3 regions of the Terrabacter sp. NPDC000476 genome follow, and region 3 is predicted to be linked to each of the others. Evidence: predicted binding sites of a transcription regulator. Region 3 holds the regulator's gene; each other region holds the start of a gene.
The links. The regulator LexA, encoded in region 3, represses DNA repair genes until DNA is damaged. The targets are predictions, from matches to a motif close to TCGAACANNTGTTCGA.
Positions count from the first base shown of each region.

Region 1: a site for LexA is predicted at 4,355-4,370, ahead of ABT295_RS11570 (HNH endonuclease signature motif containing protein). Genes of this name have one in related genera too.
Region 2: a site for LexA is predicted at 1,355-1,370, ahead of recA (recombinase RecA). Genes of this name have one in related genera too.

Region 1 covers NZ_JBEPDF010000001.1:2,463,258-2,470,180, reverse strand. Annotated here, with positions in the region: gene ABT295_RS11580 (MFS transporter) at 1-936, shown strand, start outside; gene ABT295_RS11575 (DUF2786 domain-containing protein) at 933-2,327, opposite strand; gene ABT295_RS11570 (HNH endonuclease signature motif containing protein) at 2,494-4,317, opposite strand; gene ABT295_RS11565 (alpha/beta hydrolase) at 4,502-5,221, shown strand; gene ABT295_RS11560 (ATP-grasp domain-containing protein) at 5,295-6,587, shown strand; gene ABT295_RS11555 (DUF1345 domain-containing protein) at 6,600-6,923, opposite strand, start outside.
Region 2 covers NZ_JBEPDF010000001.1:1,119,871-1,126,793, reverse strand. Annotated here, with positions in the region: gene ABT295_RS05275 (DUF3352 domain-containing protein) at 1-903, opposite strand, end outside; gene ABT295_RS05270 (DUF3046 domain-containing protein) at 1,065-1,307, shown strand; gene recA (recombinase RecA) at 1,549-2,598, shown strand; gene ABT295_RS05260 (regulatory protein RecX) at 2,601-3,260, shown strand; gene ABT295_RS05255 (YceI family protein) at 3,416-4,021, opposite strand; gene miaB (tRNA (N6-isopentenyl adenosine(37)-C2)-methylthiotransferase MiaB) at 4,198-5,769, shown strand; gene def (peptide deformylase) at 5,812-6,426, shown strand; gene miaA (tRNA (adenosine(37)-N6)-dimethylallyltransferase MiaA) at 6,439-6,923, shown strand, end outside.
Region 3 covers NZ_JBEPDF010000004.1:268,233-275,155, reverse strand. Annotated here, with positions in the region: gene nrdR (transcriptional regulator NrdR) at 1-354, opposite strand, end outside; gene ABT295_RS20175 (sensor histidine kinase) at 807-2,036, shown strand; gene ABT295_RS20170 (alpha/beta hydrolase) at 2,062-3,840, opposite strand; gene ABT295_RS20165 (hypothetical protein) at 3,837-4,172, opposite strand; gene ABT295_RS20160 (LysM peptidoglycan-binding domain-containing protein) at 4,407-4,868, opposite strand; gene lexA (transcriptional repressor LexA) at 5,097-5,879, shown strand; gene ABT295_RS20150 (Sir2 family NAD-dependent protein deacetylase) at 5,923-6,864, opposite strand.

The DNA.
Region 1 (6,923 bases), on a different contig from region 3:
GCCCTCGCCGAGTCGTTGGGCATGACGGCGCTGCTCGCCCTCCCCGCGGTCGTCGTGACGCTCGCCCTCGTCGCCATCTGGTTCGGGGTGGAGGAGTCGCCCACGCTCGCGCACGGCAGCGTCGACTGGGGCGGCTTCGGGCTCGTCACCCTCGCCCTGGGGCTCGTGATGGGTGGGCTCGTGCTGCTGCGGGTGGCGGGTCCGGGCAGCCCCTGGCCGTGGGTCCTCGTCGTGGCCGGAGGGGCGGCACTCCTGCCCTTCGGCCGCCGCGAGCTGTCGCACCCCGAGCCGCTCGTCGACCTGCGGGTGCTCGGGGCGCGCGGGCAGTGGCCGGTGCAGGCGACCGCGTTCCTCTTCGGGGTGTCGGTGCTCGGGGCGCAGATCCCGCTGTCGACGTTCGCGCGCACCGACCCGGCGGTCACGGGCTACGGCCTCGGCGCGTCGGCCGGCCGCGTCTCGATCATCATCGGTGGCTACGTGCTGTCGCTGGCCGTGGGCGCCCTGCTGTTCCACCTCCTCGCGCAGCGCACGGGCACGCGCGCGGCCATGGTCGTGGCGGCCCTGCTCGTCGCCGTCGGCTACCTCATGTTCCTGCCGTTCCACGCGTCGCTCGCGCAGACGATGACCAACATGGTGGTCGCGGGGCTGGGCTCGGGTGCCCTCGTGGCCGGGCTCCCCGCCGCTGCGGCCGCGCAGGCACCACCCACGCACACCGGTCTCACGACGGGCATGACGAACACGACGAAGACGATCGGCGGGGCGTTCGCCTCGAGCGTCTTCGCCATCGCCCTCGCCTCGACCGGCACGGTCGACGCCGAGGCGACCGAGCACGCGTCCCTCTCCGGCTACCTCGTCGTCTGGGCCATCTGCGGCGTCACGGCGCTCGTCGCGGCCCTGTTCCTCGCCGTCGTCCGGGACGCGCCCCGCACCGCCTAGCGACCGGCACCCGGGAGGCGGGGCGAGGCGCCCAGCTGGGCACGGTCGGCCGCCGACCGGCCGGAGTACCAACCCTCCGCGTCGCGGGCGGCGCCGACGGTCGTGCGGCGGACGTCGGGGAACCACTCGTCGACCTGCTCGGCCACCCGCTCGGCGCGCGCGGCGAGGAGGGGCACCAGCTCCCTCCCGCTCGGGCCGTCGGCGACGGCCGACTCCTCCTCAGCCACGGTGGCCTCGTGCAACCGCTCACCGATGCGCTGGGCGAAGGCCGAGAGGAAGGACTGGCGGAAGGAGCGGGTGCGGCTCCCGCCGTGTGGGTCGGTGCGCGAGCCTGCGGCGGCGAGCGTGCGCGTCGCCTGCACGAGGAGGGAGGTGAAGAGGAGCTCGACCGCCTCGAGGTCGGCCTCGAATCCCACGACGGTGCCGAAGCCGAGCTCGCGCGACCACACCATCCGGCACCGATTGGCCGAGGCGACGGCCTGCAGCAGGGAGGCCTTGGGACCGTCGTAGGGGTTGTCGATGCCGATGCGTCGACCGGACGGCCCGCTGCGTCGGCCCCGGGCGTCGTCGTGGCGCGCCAGCAGGGCCGCGTCGATGCTGTGCCGCGCCATGAGCGACTGTGCGCCGGCCGTGAAGGTCGCGGCCTCGGCCTCGAAGGTCGTCGACTCGGCCTTGGCGAGGAGCATGCGCACCCGGCTGAGGATCCGCTCGTCGGCCACCGGCGGTGCGTCACCGCTCCCGTCACTGCTGCCGTCATTGCTCCCGTCACTGCTCCCGTCGCGGCCGCCGGGGATCGCCTGACCGGGGAGCGGGGTCAGCAGCTCGAGCCGCGGCAGCCGGACGAGCAGGTGCAGCACCGCGAGCGCCCGCTCCACGAGGGTGAACCAGTCGAGGCCACCGGCTCGTCGTGCCTCGAGCCACGTGACCGAGGGCGATCGAGGTGCCGCGTCGTCGAGCTCGCGCAGCTGGGCGAGCCACTGCCGGTCGACCGTCGCCGGCGCGTACCGCGCGAGCTCGGACGCCATGACGTCCACGGCGATCTGCTGCTCCTCCGACCCGAGCCGACGTCCGGCGAGCCGGTGGACGTCGGCGGGCTGCCAGCCGAGCTCCCAGGCGCGGGTGGTGGCCCGGGCCAGGGCGTCGACCAGGCCGCGGACGACGACGCGTGACGTCGTGCCCGACGAGCAGAGGGTCGCCACCGTCGAGATGGTGTCGTCGAGGTCGCGCGTGTCGGCGCGGTCGATGGCGTAGACGCCCTCGTCGAGCAGGAGCTGCAGGGCGGTCCGCAGCTCGTCGTCGCGGGCAGCGTCGGGTGCGCCGGGCTCGTCGGGTCGCGGAGCGCCCGAGCGGTCCTGCGCTGCTCGTCGCCGCTCACGGCTGGCCTTGCCCATCGGTCCTCCTCGGGTCGTGGACCCATCGTGTCATCGGCCGCACGTGCGGGGCGCAGGCGGCACAGGGCTGTGGACGACGGGGGACAAGGTCAGGGGGGTGTGGACGGCGGTGGCCCGGAGGTGTCGCGATCCCGACCGGTTCGTGCTGCCGGGAGCGCCGGCAGGCTCAGAACGGTGGGACGTCCGAACCGCCAGGCGAGGTGGCCTGCGGCGGTGCGGGTCCTCCGGACCGCCCACCGGTCCCGTCCGTCGGGGTGGTGGGTCCGCCGGTCCGAAGGTCGAGGCCCTCGCGCCAGTTCTTCGGGTGGGTCGTGTAGGTGCGCCCGGTCAGGGTGGTCCACTGCAGGGCGCGGCCGCGCAGGCCCGTGCCGGTGCCCTCGGTGCCCTCGGTGACGGGTCGGGAGGTCCACGCACCGCTGGTCTTGGTGTTGTGGTGGAAGCGGTGCTTGGCGTAGAGGTTGTCGGGCTCGGTCGCTCCGGCGGGGTAGGGCCTCTCGTGGTCGAGGTCGCACCGGTCGGCAGGGGTCTCGCAGCCGGGACCGCGGCAGTGGCCGTCGAGGGCCTGGACGTGGGCGGTCAGGGCGGGGCCGGGGCGGTAGCCGGCGCCGGGCCGGGTGAGGGCGTGGCCGGTGGGCAGCTCGACGGGCAGGGCGTGCCAGACCGAGCCGGGGCGGGTGATGATCTCGCGGGCGTGGGTGGCGGTGACCCAGCCGTGCCCGGGGAGCTCGCAGGCGGTGTCGGACAGACCGGCGGCGACCTCGAACGGGACGACGATCCAGACCCGGGCCGCGGGTGCGCCGGACGGCGCCGCAGGCGGGTCCGCCCGCTCACCCACGGGATCGTCCGCCGTCCCCGGCGTGGGCCGGCCCGCCGGAGCATCCTCCGGCCTGCACGTCGGTCCCGTCGGTCCTGCCCCAGCGGCGGGTGCTGCCCCAGCGGCGGGTGCTGCCGGTCCGGAGGGTGCGGTGCCGGTCCGGCTCTGCTCGGGGTGGGCGCGCAGGAGGGCATCGGTGGCCAGGTCGCTGCGCAGCTGGTCGAGGGTGCGCGGGTCACCGGCCGCGCGGGCGGTCCGTGCGCCGGCATCGAGCCCGTCGAGGATCGCGGCTACCGCGTCGGCGCCGGTCACGACCGTCACCGTGCCCGTCCCGTCCGCGGCGACCCGCCCCGACACACCGCGCCGGGCCGTCGCCTGCGCGCGGCGCTCTCCCGCGTCGCGTGCGTCCAGGGAGGCCACGGCCCGCCGCAGCCGGGTCACGAACGGGCGCTGGGGGAGCGGCCCGCCGCCGCGTGCTGGGGCCAGCACCGTCTCGGCGACGAGAGCCACGTCCGCGTCGGACAGGGCCGCGGTCTCGGCTGCGAGCTGCAGCACCCGCGTCAACGCGCAGCGACCGGCTCGCAACGCGGCGAGGGCCGCCGCGTGCCGTCGCGGGGCGGTCGCGACGCCCAGCCGGCGGGCGACCTCGCCGGTGCCGATCCCGGTCGCCAGCGCGATCTCCTCACCGACGACCCGGTCGAGCCCGACCCGGCCCAGTCCCGCCCGGCCCGAGGCGGCGGGGAGCGCGTCCAGTTGCCGCGACTCGATCGCGTGCAACGCGCTGTAGGCCTCGAGCAGGTCTGCCTCCACCCGCGCCTTGGCCGCCTCCAGCGCCTCGATCCGCGCCAAGGCCGCCTCCCCGGCTCTCGCCAGCCCCTCCAGAATCCCCGCCCGCTCGGCGCGCTCCGCCCGCTCGTCGGCGTCCACACCCATGGCGTCCACACCCTCGGCGTCGGCATCGGCGTCCTCGGTCACCGCCCGCGCCGCGGCCAGGGCCGCGGACACCGCGTCGAGGCGCTGCCGCACGAGGTCCAGGGCGGCCACGACGGCGCGCTCGAACGCCTCCGGGTCGCTGCCCCGGGAGAGGCGGATCGGCTCGAAGCACCCGGCCGGGAAGCGGCGACCGGCGTCCGGTGGCTCGTTCGGCGCGGCAGGGGGAGCCGGTGTGTACGGCACGTGCTCCTCCTCCCAGGACGTCCTCTCGTACCTCCATTAGAACATGTGTTCGATCAAAGCGGAAGGGGTCGAGACCGCCTGTGGATACGTGGGTAGCACTGTCCCGCAGGCGATTCCGCGCCGTGCGACCGACTCCTCGACGGGGAGGAGTGGGCTGGAGGCCGGCAGGTCGTAGGGTCTGGGAATGGCGCGGACGAGGATGACCATCACGGACACGCCCGTGGGGGACGTCGAACTCGCCGTCGTCACTCCGGTGGGCAGCCGGCGGCGCGATCCGCTCCCGCTGCTCGTCGCGCACGACGGGCCGGAGTACTCGCGCCGCGCGCACCTGCTCTCCACCCTGCGCGCCGCGACGGGCGCGGGCCGCGTGCCGCCCACCCGCGTCGTGCTCCTCGAGCCGGGCGACCGCAACGCGAGGTACGCCGCCAACCCGCTCTGGGGCGACGCGCTCGTCGAGCACGTGCTGCCCACGCTGCACACGGCATACGCCCTCGACGGCAGGCCGGGCCTCATGGGGGCGAGCCTGGGCGCGCTGGCCTCGCTCGAGGCGGAGTGGCACCACCCGGGCACCTTCGGCGCGCTCTTCCTGCAGTCGGGCTCGTTCTTCCGGCGCCGCGTGGACGACGAGGAGGACTTCGAGTTCTGGGGGCGGGTGACGCGGTTCGTCACGAACGTGCGTCGCGTGCGCCGACGTCGCACCGACGCCCGCATCGTCCTGACGTGCGGCGCCGCCGAGGGCAACCTCACGAACAACCGCCAGATGGCCGAGGCCCTCGCCGCGTCCGGGCACGACGTGTCGTTCACGGAGGTGCCCGGCCGGCACGACTGGCCCTCGTGGGAGAACGCGTTCGACCCGCTCCTGCTCGACCTGCTCCACCTCGCGGCAGGGCGGTCGCGGGTGTGAGCGGCGACAGACGGCCGGGTTCCTGCAAGGATCGCTGTCGAGAAGCCCGATGCCCGACGGTAGGAGCACCACGATGACCGACCTCGCCCCGCAGCAGGACTCGCCCACCACGCCGACCGCGACGTCGCACCGCACGCACCTCGTCGGGCTGCTGCTCGGGGCCGAGGAGGACTGGCCCACCGCGTTCGAGGCCCTTCTCGACCTCGTCGGACCGATCACGACCGACGACGGGGTGACGCACGAGCTGACGAGCGAGCGCCTCACCATCGAGCCGTTCGACCTGCGCCAGCCGGTGCGCACCGAGCTCGTCATCGACCGCCTCGCCTACTGGTACTACCACCCGCGCGAGTGGCTCAAGAAGGCCGCGCTGATGAACGACACCTACCTGCTCAACAGCCCGTTCACCTTCCAGTCGATGGAGAAGCACAGCGCCTACGTCGCCCTGATGCGCCTGGGGCTCAAGGTCCCCGAGACCTGGCTCGTGCCGTACAAGAACCCCGTCGACAACGTGCGCTGGGCCTACACGAGCGCGAAGTACAACCGCCCGTTCGACCTCAAGGCCATCGCGAACCAGCTCGGCTACCCGATGTACATGAAGCCCTTCGACGGCGGTGGCTGGCGCGGTGTGTCGCGGATCGACGACGAGCGCGACCTCGTCAAGGCCTACGACGAGTCGGGCGAGATGCTCATGCACCTCCAGTCGACCGTCGAGTACGACCACTTCGCGCGCGCCCTCTCGATCGGGCCCGAGACGATGGTCATGGACTTCCGCCCCGAGCAGCCCATGCACAACAGGTATGCCGTCAGCTACGACTTCCTGCAGCCGTCGGCCGGCAAGCAGGCCGCCGCCATCAGCCGCATCGTCAACGCGATGTTCGGCTGGGAGTTCAACTCCTGCGAGATGCTCGTCAAGGGCGACGACGTCTACCCCATCGACTACGCCAACGCGTGCCCCGACGTGGCGGTCACCTCGCTGCACTACTACTTCCCCTGGGCCATCAAGGCGCTCGTGCGCTGGTCGGCCTACTGCCTCGTCACGGGTCGCAAGGGGCCGATGGACCTCGAGATGCGGCGCTACTTCGACGTCGCGGACCGCGACGACCTCACCGACGAGGAGAAGCTCGACGCCTACCTCGCCATCGCCGACGAGTACTTCGAGACCGATGCCTACCGGGCGTGGTGCGCGCGCCACCTGCCGCACCTCGACGCGGCCGTGCTCGAATGGGTGAAGTCGGACGCCTTCGCCAACCTGCTGCGCGCGACGGTCGTCACGACGTACCCCGCGCACGAGCGCGACCGCTTCATGGCGCACTTCGGCGGCCTCATCGACCTCTGGGTCTCCGACGAGACGAAGCGCCTGGCCTGAGGGCCCGGGGCGTCAGCCGCGCGCGCCGCCGATGCCGGCGACGAGGTTGATCGCCGACGCGATGACGATGGTGCCGTAGAGGTAGGCGAGCAGGGCGTGCCCCAGCACGACCCGGCGCACGTCGGAGGTCCTCAGGTCGGTGTCGGAGACCTGGTAGGCCATGCCGAGGTTGAAGGAGAAGTAGGCGAAGTCGGAGAAGGTCGGGTCCTCGTCCTGGTTGAAGTCGATCGGGGGCGTGGCGCTCGCGTAGTAGACGCGGGCGTAGCGCAGCACGTAGACGGTGTGCACGCAGAGCCAGCCGACGGCGACGGTGAGCAGCCCGATGACGGCGTCGAC
Region 2 (6,923 bases), on a different contig from region 3:
GTTGGTCGCGTCGAACCAGGCCGACATGACGCCCTGCTCGCCGAGCGCGCCCATGTCGTCGGCGAACGTCGCGCTGTCGGCGAGCGAGCCGCGGTCGACGGCCGCGACGGTGGCGTCGCCGGTCCCCTTCGGCGTGATGAGGGCGTAGCCGTCCTTCATCCGCAGCTCCGCGCCCGTGCCGTCGGTGTCGCACGCGAGCAGCTTCGTCAGCGTGTCCTTGGCGGCGTCCTCGTCCTTGACCTGCACGGCGATCGCGACGTTCGGCTTGTCGCTCGTGCCGCCGGGGCGGAGGGCGGCACCGGCGCGGTCGCCGAGCCACGGGGCGATGTCGGAGTCGTAGCTGAACTTCGCCGCGCAGGCGTTGCTCGAGTCCTTCGTCGCGAGCTCCCAGAGCTTCTTGCGCGGGTCGTCGCTGCCGAGGGTGTCCTTGACCTGCGGCAGCTTGCCGAGGAAGCGGACGGCGGCGATCTTCTGGCCCGCCGACGGGTCGATGTCGAGCCGCACGTAGGCGTAGGCGTCGCCGGGCAGCACGTCGGCGGGCTGGGCGCCGCCGCCGCTCAGCTGAGTGGTGGCGACGTAGCCGGCACCGCCGAGCACGAGCACCGTCGCGAGCGCCCCGACGAGCAGGCCCGTGCGGCGGCGACCGCCGGCCGTGGGCGGCGTCGCCTCGTCTGCCAGCGCGACGCCGGCCGCGGCGGATGCGGCAGGTGCGGCGGGTGCGGCGGTGGGCACCTGCCCCGGCGCGGACGTCGCGTCGGCACCGGTGGGGTAGGAGTACTGGGGCACCGGCACGGTGTGCTCGGTCGGGACGGCCTGCGTGGTCTCCGGGCCGGGCGTGCCGGCAGCCGACGGGTCCGGCGCGGCGGAGGGACCCTCGGTGGGTCCCGGGTTGTCTTCGGTCATCGGTTGCTCCCCTGACGTGTGCTGTGGGCCCGCGTGGGCACGGGCGGAAGAGGACGATACCGGTCGCGGCACGCGGGCGTGCGCGCTTGCGGCAACCCCTCGGACGCCGGGTGTGCGCGGCGGGGTTCCCGTCGGGGGAGTGGCAGACTGCAGGAGTGCGGATGAGCCACTTCTGGACCCTGATGGACGACGAGTTCGGCGCGGCGTATGCCGGGTCGCTCGCCCGAGACCACGTGATCGGGGCGCTCGGCAACCGCACGGCCGCGCAGGCCCTCGCCGACGGCGAGCCCCCGCGGGCGGTGTGGGAGGCGCTCTGCGTCGACATGGACGTGCCGCCGGCGCGACGTCTCGGCCGCGACACCCGCGTCGCGCGGGGCGCGGAGGGTGGTCGGTCGGGTCGGTGAGCCCGCGACCACGTGTCGCGGCAGGTCGCGGCGTGTCGTGCACCGGGTCGAACACGTGTTCGGTAGTGTTCTCCACAGGTCCTGCGCCACCACCCCCGTCGTCCACAGGCCGTCTCGTGGAACACCCCGATGTCGGCGCCGGCACCTAACGTCTGACCCGACAGCGGATCTCGCACCGGCGAGGCCTCGGCCCGGGTCGAAGGTAGACGACCGCAACGCAGACGGCAGATAGGTGACCGACATGGCTTCGGTGCAGACGAAGGACAAGGACAAGGCCCTCTCCTCGGTGATGGGGCAGATCGAGAAGAGCTACGGCAAGGGCGCCGTGATGCGCCTCGGCGACGACATCCGCCCGCCGATCGAGGTGATCCCGACGGGCTCGATCGCGCTCGACGTCGCGCTCGGCATCGGCGGTCTCCCGCGCGGCCGTGTCGTCGAGGTCTACGGCCCGGAGTCCTCGGGCAAGACGACGGTCGCCCTCCACGCCGTCGCGAACGCGCAGAAGGCCGGCGGCATCGCGGCGTTCATCGACGCGGAGCACGCCCTCGACCCCGAGTACGCCAAGAAGCTCGGTGTCGACACCGACGCGCTGCTCGTGTCGCAGCCCGACACGGGTGAGCAGGCGCTCGAGATCGCCGACATGCTGATCCGCTCCGGCGCCCTCGACATCATCGTCATCGACTCGGTCGCCGCGCTCGTGCCGCGGGCCGAGATCGAGGGCGAGATGGGCGACAGCCACGTCGGCCTGCAGGCCCGCCTCATGAGCCAGGCGCTGCGCAAGCTCACCGGTGCGCTCAACAACACCGGCACGACGGCCATCTTCATCAACCAGCTCCGCGAGAAGATCGGCGTCATGTTCGGCTCGCCCGAGACCACGACGGGTGGCAAGGCGCTGAAGTTCTACGCCTCGGTCCGTCTCGACGTCCGTCGCATCGAGACGCTCAAGGACGGCACCGACCCGGTCGGCAACCGCACGCGCGTCAAGGTCGTCAAGAACAAGGTCTCCCCGCCGTTCAAGCAGGCCGAGTTCGACATCCTCTACGGCCAGGGCATCTCCCGGGAGGGCGGGCTCATCGACATGGGCGTCGAGCACGGCTTCGTCCGCAAGGCCGGTGCCTGGTACACCTACGAGGGCGACCAGCTGGGCCAGGGCAAGGAGAACGCCCGCAACTTCCTCAAGGACAACCCCGACCTCGCCGACGAGATCGAGAAGAAGGTCAAGGAGAAGCTCGGGGTGGGCCCCCGTGTCGACCAGCCGGCCGAGGTCGCGGACGTGCCCGTCGACTTCTGATCGTGACCGGACCACAGCACGGCGGCGCGAGCCCGGCGGAGCGCCGGGCCCGCGCCGCCGCCGCTCTCGCCGAGGCCGAGGGTGTCGCGGGCGTGCGGGCCCCCTGGGGCTCGGCGCCGGCGGGGGAGCGGCCCGAGTGGGCGCCGCCGCCCGAGGACACCGAGGCCCAGCCGCCCGAGGCCGACGCCGACTCGGTGGCGCGCGCCATCGTGCTGCGCCAGCTGAGCATGGCTCCACGCAGTCGCGTGCAGCTCGAGAAGAAGCTGCGCCAGCGCGGCTGCGCCGACGACGTTGCCGCCCGCGTGCTCGACCGGATGACCGAGGTCGGGCTCGTCGACGACGAGGCCTACGCCCAGATGCTCGTCCGCTCGAAGCAGTCCGACCGGGGGCTGGCCCGCCGGGCCCTCGCGCACGAGCTGCGCAAGCAGGGCATCGACCAGGAGCTCGCCGACGAGGCTCTCGAGCAGGTCGGCCCGGGGGACGAACGGCTGCGGGCCGAGCAGCTCGTCGCCAAGAAGCTGCGCTCGATGCGCGGGCTCGCGCCCGACGTCCAGGCGCGGCGGCTCGCCGGCATGCTCGCCCGCAAGGGCTACCCGGGGGAGATGGCCTGGCCCGTCATCCGCGACGCGCTCGACGGCCTGCCCGAGCACGAGCGCGACTGACCGAGTGGCCCCGGGCCGTCGCGGAGCGCGACGACGGGTGGCGAGGGTGCCGAGGGTGCGGAGTGCCAGGGATGCCGGGTGGTCGTGGCGCCGGGTAGCGCAAAGGGGTGGGAACCGGTCCGGTTCCCACCCCTCGGGCGTCGTGCTGGGCTCGCTCAGGCCTGTGCGGGCACGTTCGCGATGGCCGACACGTCGAACTCGAGCTTGACCTTCTCGCTGACGAGGACGCCACCGGTCTCGAGGGCGGCGTTGAAGGAGAGGTTCCACTCGGTGCGGTCGATGGTGACCTCACCCTCGAAGCCGACGCGGGTGTTGCCGAACGGGTCCTTGGCCGAGCCGGTCTCCTCGAAGGGGATCGTCACCGTCTTGGTCACGCCGTTGATGGTGAGGTCGCCCGAGATGGCCCACTCGGTGCCGTCGCGCTCGACGTCGGTCGAGACGAAGGTGATCTGCGGGTAGTTCGCGATGTCGAAGAAGTCGGGGGTCTTGAGGTGACCGTCACGCTGCTCGTTGCCGGTCGTGACGCTCGCCGCGGAGATGGTCACGGTGACCGAGGAGTTGGCGGGCGTCGTGGTGTCGATGTGCGCCGTGCCCTCGAACTCGTCGAAGTGGCCGCGCACCTTGGTGACCATGGCGTGGCGGGCCGAGAAGCCGATGCGCGTGTGGCTCGGGTCGAGGGTGTAGTCGCCGGCGATGTCGGCCACGGCGACGGAGGGCGTCTCGGTGACGGCGTCGTCCTTGGTGCGGTTGAACAGTCCCATGTCGGATCCTTCGGAGTAGGTTATTGAACTTTCAACAACTAGGATGGTCCGAAGTTGTTGAACTGTCAAGCAAGGTCGTCAACGGTGCGTCCCGGCGACCTATTCCCGCCCGTCCCACGCACCTGCCGAACGGGTGTCGGGCGTGCGCGGCCGCACGACGTACCCTTGTCGGTGCCATGACAACCGAGAACATGACGGCGCCCAGCGCCCTGCAGCAGCCCGCCGGTCGCCGGACCTACGACGTGCGCACCCACGGGTGCCAGATGAACGTCCATGACAGCGAGCGCCTCGCCGGGCTGCTCGAGACGGCCGGCTACGTCGACCTCGCGAGCCTGCCCGCGGGAGAGCGCCCCGACGTGGCCGACGTCGTCGTCTTCAACACGTGCGCCGTGCGCGAGAACGCCGACAACAAGCTCTACGGCAACCTCGGCCAGCTGCGCCCCGCCAAGCAGAAGAACCCCGACATGCAGATCGCCGTCGGTGGCTGCATGGCCCAGAAGGACCGCAGCACCATCGTGGCGCGTGCCCCCTGGGTCGACGTCGTCTTCGGCACCCACAACATCGGCTCCCTGCCGGCCCTGCTCGACCGTGCCGCGCACAACAAGAAGGCCGAGGTCGAGATCCTCGAGAGCCTCGAGGTCTTCCCGTCGACGCTGCCGACTCGCCGCGACTCCGCCTACAGCGCCTGGGTCTCCATCTCGGTCGGCTGCAACAACACGTGCACCTTCTGCATCGTGCCGAGCCTGCGGGGCAAGGAGGCCGACCGCCGCCCGGGCGAGATCCTCGCCGAGATCGAGGCCCTCGTGGCCCAGGGCGTCGTCGAGGTCACGCTGCTCGGCCAGAACGTCAACACCTACGGCGTCGAGTTCGGCGACCGCCTCGCCTTCGGCAAGCTCCTGCGCGCGTGCGGGCAGATCGAGGGGCTCGAGCGGGTGCGCTTCACGAGCCCGCACCCGGCCGCCTTCACCGAGGACGTCATCCTCGCGATGGCCGAGACGCCGAACGTCATGCCGAGCCTGCACATGCCGCTGCAGTCCGGCTCCGACAAGGTGCTCAAGGACATGCGCCGCTCCTACCGCAGCACGAAGTTCCTCGGGATCATCGAGAAGGTCCGCGAGCACATCCCCGACGCCGCGATCACGACCGACCTCATCGTCGGCTTCCCCGGCGAGACCGAGGAGGACTTCCAGGGCACGCTCGACGTCGTGCGCGCCTCGCGCTTCTCGAGCGCCTTCACCTTCCAGTACTCCATCCGCCCCGGGACCCCTGCGGCGACCATGGACGACCAGGTGCCCAAGGCGGTCGTCCAGGAGCGGTTCGAGCGCCTCATCGCCCTCCAGGAGGAGGTCAGCTGGGCCGAGAACCGCGGGCTCGAGGGCCGCCGGGTGGAGGTGCTCGTCGCCCCGTCGGAGGGCCGCAAGGACGCCGAGACCAAGCGCCTGTCGGGCCGCGCGCGCGACAACCGCCTCGTCCACTTCGCCGTCCCCGAGGGCGCCGACGTGCCGCGCCCGGGCGACGTCGTCACCGTCGACGTCACCTACGGCGCTCCGCACCACCTCGTCGCCGACTCGGGCCTGCAGGGGGGCACGTATGCCGTCCGGCGCACCCGTGGGGGTGACGCCTGGGCGGCGCTCCAGGACGTGCCGCAGAGCGCCGGCAAGCCGGCGGTCAGCCTCGGCATGCCCTCGCTGGGCAAGCCCACCGCCGCGGCGACCGCGCCGACCGGGCCGGGCTGCGCCGTCGTCTGAGCCGATTCGGGCCCGGCCGACCCCTCGTGCTTGACTTGGCGCATGAGCGTGCGTCCCATCGTCATCACCGGTGAACCGGTCCTGCACCGTGCCGCGGCCCTCGTCACGGAGTTCGACGACGAGCTGCGCGCGCTCGTCGAGGACATGTACGAGACGAACGTCGCCGCCAACGGCGTCGGGCTCGCGGCGCCGCAGATCGGGATCGGCCTGCGCCTGTTCATCTGGAAGATGGCGAACGACGACGGCGTGCCGGAGCAGGGCCACGTCGTCAACCCGACGGTGACCACCTCGCGGATCCCGCAGGTGCGGCCCAACCCCGACGAGGAGACCGAGGGCTGCCTCTCGGTGCCGGGCGAGGCCTTCCCGCTCAAGCGCGCCGACCGCGCGCACGTCGTGGGCCTCGACGTCGACGGCAACCGCGTCGAGTTCGACGCGACCGGCTGGTTCGCGCGCTGCATGCAGCACGAGTACGACCACCTCAACGGCACCCTCTACGTCGACCGGCTCGACGAGCGCCAGGCCAAGAAGGCCCGTAAGGCCGTCAAGCGGAATGGGTGGGGCAAGCCGGGCAACGCCTGGCACCCCGGCGTCGACCGCGACCCGTTCGGCCACGACGAGGACGACGCCGACGAGCACGCCGACGAGCTCATCGGCTGAGCGCGCAGCGCCGTGACGTCCGACCACCTGCCGGCGGGGCCGGAGCCGATCGTCGGGGTCGTCGGGCCGACGGCGACGGGCAAGTCCGACCTGGCCCTCGACCTCGCCGAACGGCTCGACGCCGAGATCGTCAACGCCGACGCCATGCAGTTCTACCGAGGCATGGACATCGGCACGGCGAAGCTGCCCGTCTCCGAGCGGCGCGGCATCGCCCACCACCAGCTCGACGTGCTGGACGTGACCGAGGAGGCGAGCGTCGCGGGCTACCAGACGGCCGCGCGCGCCGAGATCGCCGGCATCCGTGATCGCGGCCACCGGCCGCTCCTCGTGGGCGGCTCGGGGCTCTACGTGCGCGCCGCCCTCGACCGGCTCGAGATCCCGCCCACCGACGCCGTGGTGCGCGCGCGGCTCGAGGCGGAGGCCGAGGTGGTCGGCGCGGACGCGATGCACGCGAAGCTGCTCACCCTCGACCGCCGGGCCGCCAGCACGATCCTGCC
Region 3 (6,923 bases):
CTCGTCGAGCTCCCGGAGCGGCTCGAGGACGGCCATGCCGACCTCGTGCGCGTCGATCTCCGCGCTGCCCTGGGACCGGATCGTCTCCTCCACCTTCTGGGCGAGGAGCGCGAGGTCGTCCTCGGTCACGGGCCGGCCCTGGCAGGCCTTGCGCACCCCGGAGAGCACCTTGGCCCGGGTGAACGGCTCGCTCACCCCCGACCGCTTGATGACGTTGAGGCTCGAGGTCTCGAGCGTCGTGAAGCGGCGGTTGCACTCCGGGCACTGCCGACGGCGCCGGATCGAGGTGCCGTCGTCGGTGGTCCGCGAGTCGATGACCCGGGAGTCGGTGTGGCGGCAGAACGGGCAGTGCACGCGTGGTCACCTTCCTTCCCGGGGCATGGCTCTTCGAGCACAGGTCGGAGCGCCCCGCACCGCGCTCCCCGGGACCGCCTGGGGACGGAGGTGGGGACGGGTTGGGGATGACCTGTGGGTAACCCCCGTTCAGCTGGGGACTACATGTGGATGTCTTACATCTGTGTAACTACTAGATGTAGGGGTAACTGTAGGCGCGAGCGGACCCCGCCGCAAGCAGCGATTTCACCGTCGGCGCGTCGCGTCGCTGACCTGCGCAAACGCCTCCGCGACCCATTCGCCCGACATGTCCGTGAACATCGAGACCCATCATGTGGGGGTCCACCGTCGGTCCCGCCCCACCATCCGGGGAACGCCGCCACCGACGGCCCCGGCGACGCGACCCACGACGCGACGCACGACGCGACCGGGACCGCGATGCGTCCCGGCGTCGTCCATGGCACAGTTCTTTCGTGACAAACCGGACATCGACGACGACTGCTCTGGACACCGCCGAGCGCCGCGACCACGCCCTGGCGGGCTACGACGTGCTCGACCACGCGCCGGCTCGCGAGCTGCAGGCCCTCGTCGACATCGCGGCGCAGGTGTGCACCGTGCCGCGCGCCGCCATCAACCTCATCACCTCGACCGAGCAGCAGCAGATCGCCACGACCGGCTTCGCGGCATCGATCTGTGCCCGCGAGGACTCGATGTGCGCCGCCGTGCTCGAGCACACCGACCGGGTCGTGGTGCCGGACGCTCGCCTCGACGACCGCTTCCGCGAGAACCCTTTCGTCACCGGCATCCTCGGCACGGTGCGCTTCTACGCCTCCGCCCCCCTGAGGACGCCGGACGGCGTCATCATCGGCCGGCTCTGCGTCTTCGACCACGCGCCGAGGGAGCTCGACGCCTCGCAGGAGGCGGCCCTCGGCGCCCTGGCCGAGCGGGTCGTCGACGTGCTCGAGCTGCGGCTGCGCACGCGCGAGCTCGAGGGCTCCCTCTCGGCCCTGACCCGTGCCCGTGACGAGCTGCACCGCTCCAACGAGGCCCTGTCCGTCTTCGCCGGGCAGGTGAGCCACGACCTGCGCAGCCCGCTCACCGCGATCATGGCGAGCACCGAGATGCTCGGCCAGCAGCCCTCGGTCCTTGAGGACGCCACGGCGCAGCGGCTCGTCGCGACGGCCTTCCGGTCGGCCACGCGCATGGCCGGGCTGATGGAGCAGATCCTCTCCCACGCCCAGGTCGGCGCCCAGCTGCTCACGACCGAGACCGACCTCGACGCCGTGCTCGGCGCGGTGCTCGAGGACCTCGCCCCGCGCCTCACGGCCCGGTCCGCCACGGTTTCGGTCGGGCCCCTCCCCGTCGTGGTCGTCGACGACCAGCAGATCTACTCGGTGCTGCTCAACCTCGTCTCCAACGCCGTCAAGTACTCGCGGCCGGACGTGCCGCCGGTCGTCGCCGTGTCGGCCAGCCGACGTCGCGGAGCCTGGCGGATCTCGGTGCGCGACAACGGGATCGGCATCCCCGTCGGCGAGCGCGAGATGGTCTTCGGCCTCTTCAACCGCATCGAGACCTCGGTCGACGGGAGTGGCATCGGCCTCGCCACGGTCAAGCGCATCATCGAGGCCCACGGCGGTCGCATCGGGATCGACTCGGTCGACGGACCGGGCACCGAGGTCTGGTTCGACCTGCCCGCCTGCTGAGCAGGCCGGCCGTCGCCTCACGTCGTCACGGCAGCAGGCGCGGCCAGGCCAGCGGGTCCGTGCCGAGGCTCGGCCCGGTCGTCGTGCACGCCCGCTCGTCGTCGCCCTGCAGCACGCGGAGGTCGCGGCGCCCGACCGCGAGGGCGACGAGGTTGCGGGCGCTGTCGGTGCCGGACCGCAGGTAGTCGGAGTGGCCCACCGAGGTGCGACCGACGTCGACGTAGTCGGAGCGCGGCCGCAGCCAGTGGTTGCAGCCGGACGCGGGTGCCTTCAGGGCCAGCGTCGACAGGCGCACGGCCCCCGCGACGGCAGCGGGCGCCGTGCCGTGCACGACCCACCCGTAGGCGAACACGTCGTCGCCGATCGCCCCGAGGACGTTGAACGAGCCGGGGGCCAGGGAGGCCTTCGCGACGTCGGCGAACGGCATCCCCGGTGCGCCGAGGACAGCCACGTCATCGATGACGCTCGTGCGCAGCACGGCGAAGCCCGCGAGCGTGCCCCCGTAGGAGTGCGCCCACACGCTCGTGTGCGCCGGACGGTCGCGGGCCGCGTCGACACCGGTCACGAAGTCGGCCAGTGCCGCCGCGTTGTCGCGAGCGAGCTTGGAGCTCAGGACGTTCCGGTCGATCGAGGTGACGATCTCGCGCAGCTGGGGCGCGTCGTAGCCCATCCACGTCACGATGGCGACGTCGCCGCCCCGGGCGAGCTGCAACGCCTCCGAACGCATCCGCACGAAGGTCTCGTCGTAGCGGCGCAGGTCGCCGCCGACGGTCGTCGAGAGGCCCCCGACGTAGGTCGCCACGTGGTCGGCGCGGTCGACGTCGCCGATCGCCACCACCGCCCGCAGATCGGGTGCGCCGGTGTCGACGAGAAGCAACTGCCGCTGCACCCCGTCGCGCCGGGCGAGGACCTCGCGGATCGCCCGGAGCCCGTCGACGCGTTCCTGCGCCCGCGTCCGCTCCCCCGCGTCCCACGGGGCGCCGTCGTGGCCCAGCTCCTGCACGCGCCCGTATGCCGTCCGCTCGGCGCGCACGAGCAGCGTGAGGTTGGCCTCGTGGCGGGCCCCGGCCGGGACCCCGTCGCGCGCGCCGACCCACTCCGGCCGCTCGCGCAGCACCCAGCGCTGCTCCTCGGCGGTGAGCGAGCGCCACCAGGCGGCCGTCGAGAAGACGAGGTCGGGCACGCCACCCGCGACGCCCGAGGGAGGTGGTGACGGGCGCACGGTCGCCGCGCCTGCCGGGGCGCCAGGCGACGCGCCCGCCGTCGGGTCGGAGCCGCGCGCGGACTCGAGCAGCGCGCGGGCGAGCTCCTCGTCGAGCTCCCGGGCCGCGCGCTGCGCCTCGTGGAGGCACGCGTGCACCTCGGCGAGCAGGAGGGCGTCGAGGCGGGTCCGGTGGGCCTCCACGAGCGGCTCGCCGAGCGACGCCCGCACGGGCAGGAGCACGACACCGTCGGGGTCGACCCAGGCGCCCTCCGCGGCCGCGCGGCGATCCGCGCGGCGCACGAGGTCGGCCGCCGCCTCGAGTCGGCGTGCGGCCCGGCCCAGGGCGTGGCCGGTTGCGGCGAGGCTCCGGCCGAGCCGGGAGAGCTGGTCGACGACGAAGGCGTGCCGCGCGAGAGCGGCGCGGGCAGCAGGGCCCGACCACCGCGTGACGGCCGAGCGCCGCCACAGCAGGACCTCGGTGCACCTCAGCACGGTGGCTCGCCGCTCCTCCAGCCGTCGGGCCACCGCCAGCAGCACCGCCGGCCGGGCCTCGCGGATCTCGCGGATGCCCGGTCCGCCGGCAAGGGTCGCGGCGGTCATGCGCGCCGGCGGGACCCCGACCGGCCCGAGGGGCCCGACGGGCCCGACGGGCCCGACAGGGCGGACCGCGCCAGCTGCTCCACGCCGTCGTAGCCGTCGGCGGCGGTACTCACCGCGGCCCCGAGCTCGCGCAGCTCCCACGTGATGCCGGCCAGCCGCGCCTGCCACGCCAGCGCGAGCCCCTGCGCGCCTGCCGTGGTGCGCCCGGCAGGCACCGCGGCGGTGACGGCGGCCAGGTCGTCGGCGATGCCGAGCCGCCGCACCCGCGCCAGCACCTCACCGATCGTCAGCGCGCCCTCGCGCAGCGCCGCGGTGTCCACCTCGTAGTGCATCGGTCGTGGCTCCCTTCCCCGGTGGCGACGGTAGGACCTCGCGGCGCCGGACCGGGCCCGTCATCCACAGGGCGCCGGAGGGAGCAGAACGCCGCACCCCACGCAGGGGTGCGGCGTCCGGCCGGGGCCGGCGGGGTCGAAGCGCCGGTCCCGACAGCCGCTGGAGGTGGAGCCAACGCGGCCGTTGGGGGTCTGCGCACGGTGTGCGCAGAGGTCTGCTGGATCGGAGCGGGCTCAGGATCCGGGGACGACCAGCTGCTGGCCGGCATGGATCTGGCTCGTGCTGAGACCGTTGGCCAGCTGCAGCTCGAGCACGCCGTCGGCGCGGCTGAGACCGGGCAGCTCGCGGGCGGCGATGCCGGAGAGGGTCTGCCCCGGCTGGACCGTCAGCGTGCGCGGCTCACCGGTGGCGGACGCGAGCTGGCCGGCCAGTCCCACGGCGAGCAGGGCCACGACCGAGGCGACGAGCAGGGAGACGACGAGACGGCCGAAGCGCGTGAGCCGCATCGGGACGCGGGCGTCACGGCCCGCCGGTGCGGTCCGGGGGTCCCGTGCGATCCGTGCGGCTCGCGCGGTCCGACCTGCTTCGCGTCCGGTCGGCACGGAGACGAGGCGCGGGCGCCCCTGCGGACCCGACGGGGCCTGCTGCTCCTGCGTCGCGATCGGACGAACGGCCGTCAGCACGGTGGCGCTCATGGTGACCTCCCCTAGCTCCGGATCCACCGAACAGGTGTTCGATGGAACGTCTGGACGATTTCTAGCACGTATGTTCGAAGAAGTCGAGACACGCGTCGAACAGGTGTTTGGCAACTGTGTTCGAACCTCGTACGCTTCCCTCACACCACACACCTCACCAGCCACCACTGACATCGGTCGTCACGACCGGTCGCAGCAACGGTCTGACGAGCCGACGAAGGGGACACCATGGGCGTGACCGAGCTTCCCGACCGCGACACCGGCGACGGGCTGACGGTGCGCCAGCGGAAGGTGCTCGAGGTGATCCGCAACTCCGTCGACCGGCGCGGCTACCCGCCGAGCATGCGCGAGATCGGCGACGCCGTCGGCCTCGCGAGCCCGTCGAGCGTCTCCCACCAGCTCAACGCGCTCGTGGCCAAGGGCTACCTGCGCCGCGACCCGAACCGACCGCGCGCCCTGGAGGTCGTCTCCCCCGACGCGACGGCCGAGCAGGTGGGCTACCGCGGCCGGGCCACGTCCTCGCCCGCCCGCGCCGCGACCGCCACGCCGGCTGCGCAAGGCTCGCGCGGCGTCGGGACGGCCGACCCGGCCGGCGACCAGTACGACACGGAGACCGACTCGGGTGACGCCCGACCCGAGGCCTCCTACGTCCCGGTGCTCGGCAAGATCGCCGCCGGCGTGCCGATCACGGCCGAGGAGGTCGTCGAGGACGTCTTCCCGCTGCCGAAGCAGCTCGTCGGCGAGGGCGACCTCTTCCTGCTCAAGGTCACGGGCGACTCGATGGTCGAGGCCGCCATCTGCGACGGCGACTGGGTTGTCGTGCGCCAGCAGCAGCACGCCGAGAACGGCGACGTCGTGGCCGCGATGCTCGACAACGAGGCGACCGTCAAGACCTTCAAGCGCACCGACGGCCACGTGTGGCTGATGCCGCACAACCCCGACTTCTCGCCGATCGACGGCGACCACGCCACCATCCTCGGCAAGGTGACCGCCGTCCTGCGGCGCATCTAGGAGGCGCGCTGGGCACCAGAGCCCGGGCACCAGGCCCAGGGCGTCAGACCCCGAGCGCGGAACGCAGGCCGGTCAGGGTGGCCCCGAGCGGCGCGTGCAGGCGCAGGGTCGCCTCGGCGTCACCCCGCGTGGCCGAGCGCGTGACGATGGCGACGGGAACGCCCTTGGCGTGCGCCCGGCGCACGAACCGGTAGCCGCTCATCACCGACAGCGACGAGCCGAGCACGAGCAGGGCCCCCGCCGTCTCGACGAGGCCGAAGCAGCGCTCCACGAGGGGCTTGGGCACGGACTCGCCGAAGAAGACGACGTCCGGCTTCACCGTGTCGTTGCCGCAGACGAGGCACCGCGGCGGGTGGAACGACTCGACGAGCTCATCGGCCAGGACGATGTCGCCGTCCGGACGCACCTGCTCGCCCCACTGCGAGCCGACGGCGTGGGCGGCGGCCGCGAAGCGCGCCATGAAGCCCGGGTTGGCCTCCGTCATCCGCTCGTGCAGGCCAAGTCGTGAGGTGACCTCCCCGCACGTGAGGCACACCGCCCGGTCGAGCGAGCCGTGCAGCTCCACGACGTCGCGGGCGCCGGACGCCTGGTGCAGCCCGTCCACGTTCTGGGTGATGACCGGGCCGAGGTAGCCGGCCTCCTGCAGGTCGGCGACGACCCGGTGCCCCTCGTTCGGCTCCGCGGCGTCGAAGCGCTGCCAGCCGATGTAGCTGCGCGCCCAGTAGCGCCGCCGGGCCTCGCCGGAGCCGGCGAACTCGCCGTACGTCATCGGCTCGACGCGCCGGGTGCCGTCGGGTCCGCGGTAGTCGGGGATGCCCGACTCCGTCGAGAGCCCCGCACCGCTCAGCACGAGGACCCCACCACCGCTGACGAGGTCGACGAGGTCCTCGAAGGTGCCGAGGTCGTGCGTGACGAGTGGCAGGGTGCGTGAGGTGGACAGCCGGGTCGTCGGGGACGAGGAGGACAGACCGGTCGGCTGGGACACGCGACCAGCCTACGTCGCCGCGACGCACGACCCGGCAACCCATGCCTGGCTGACGTCAC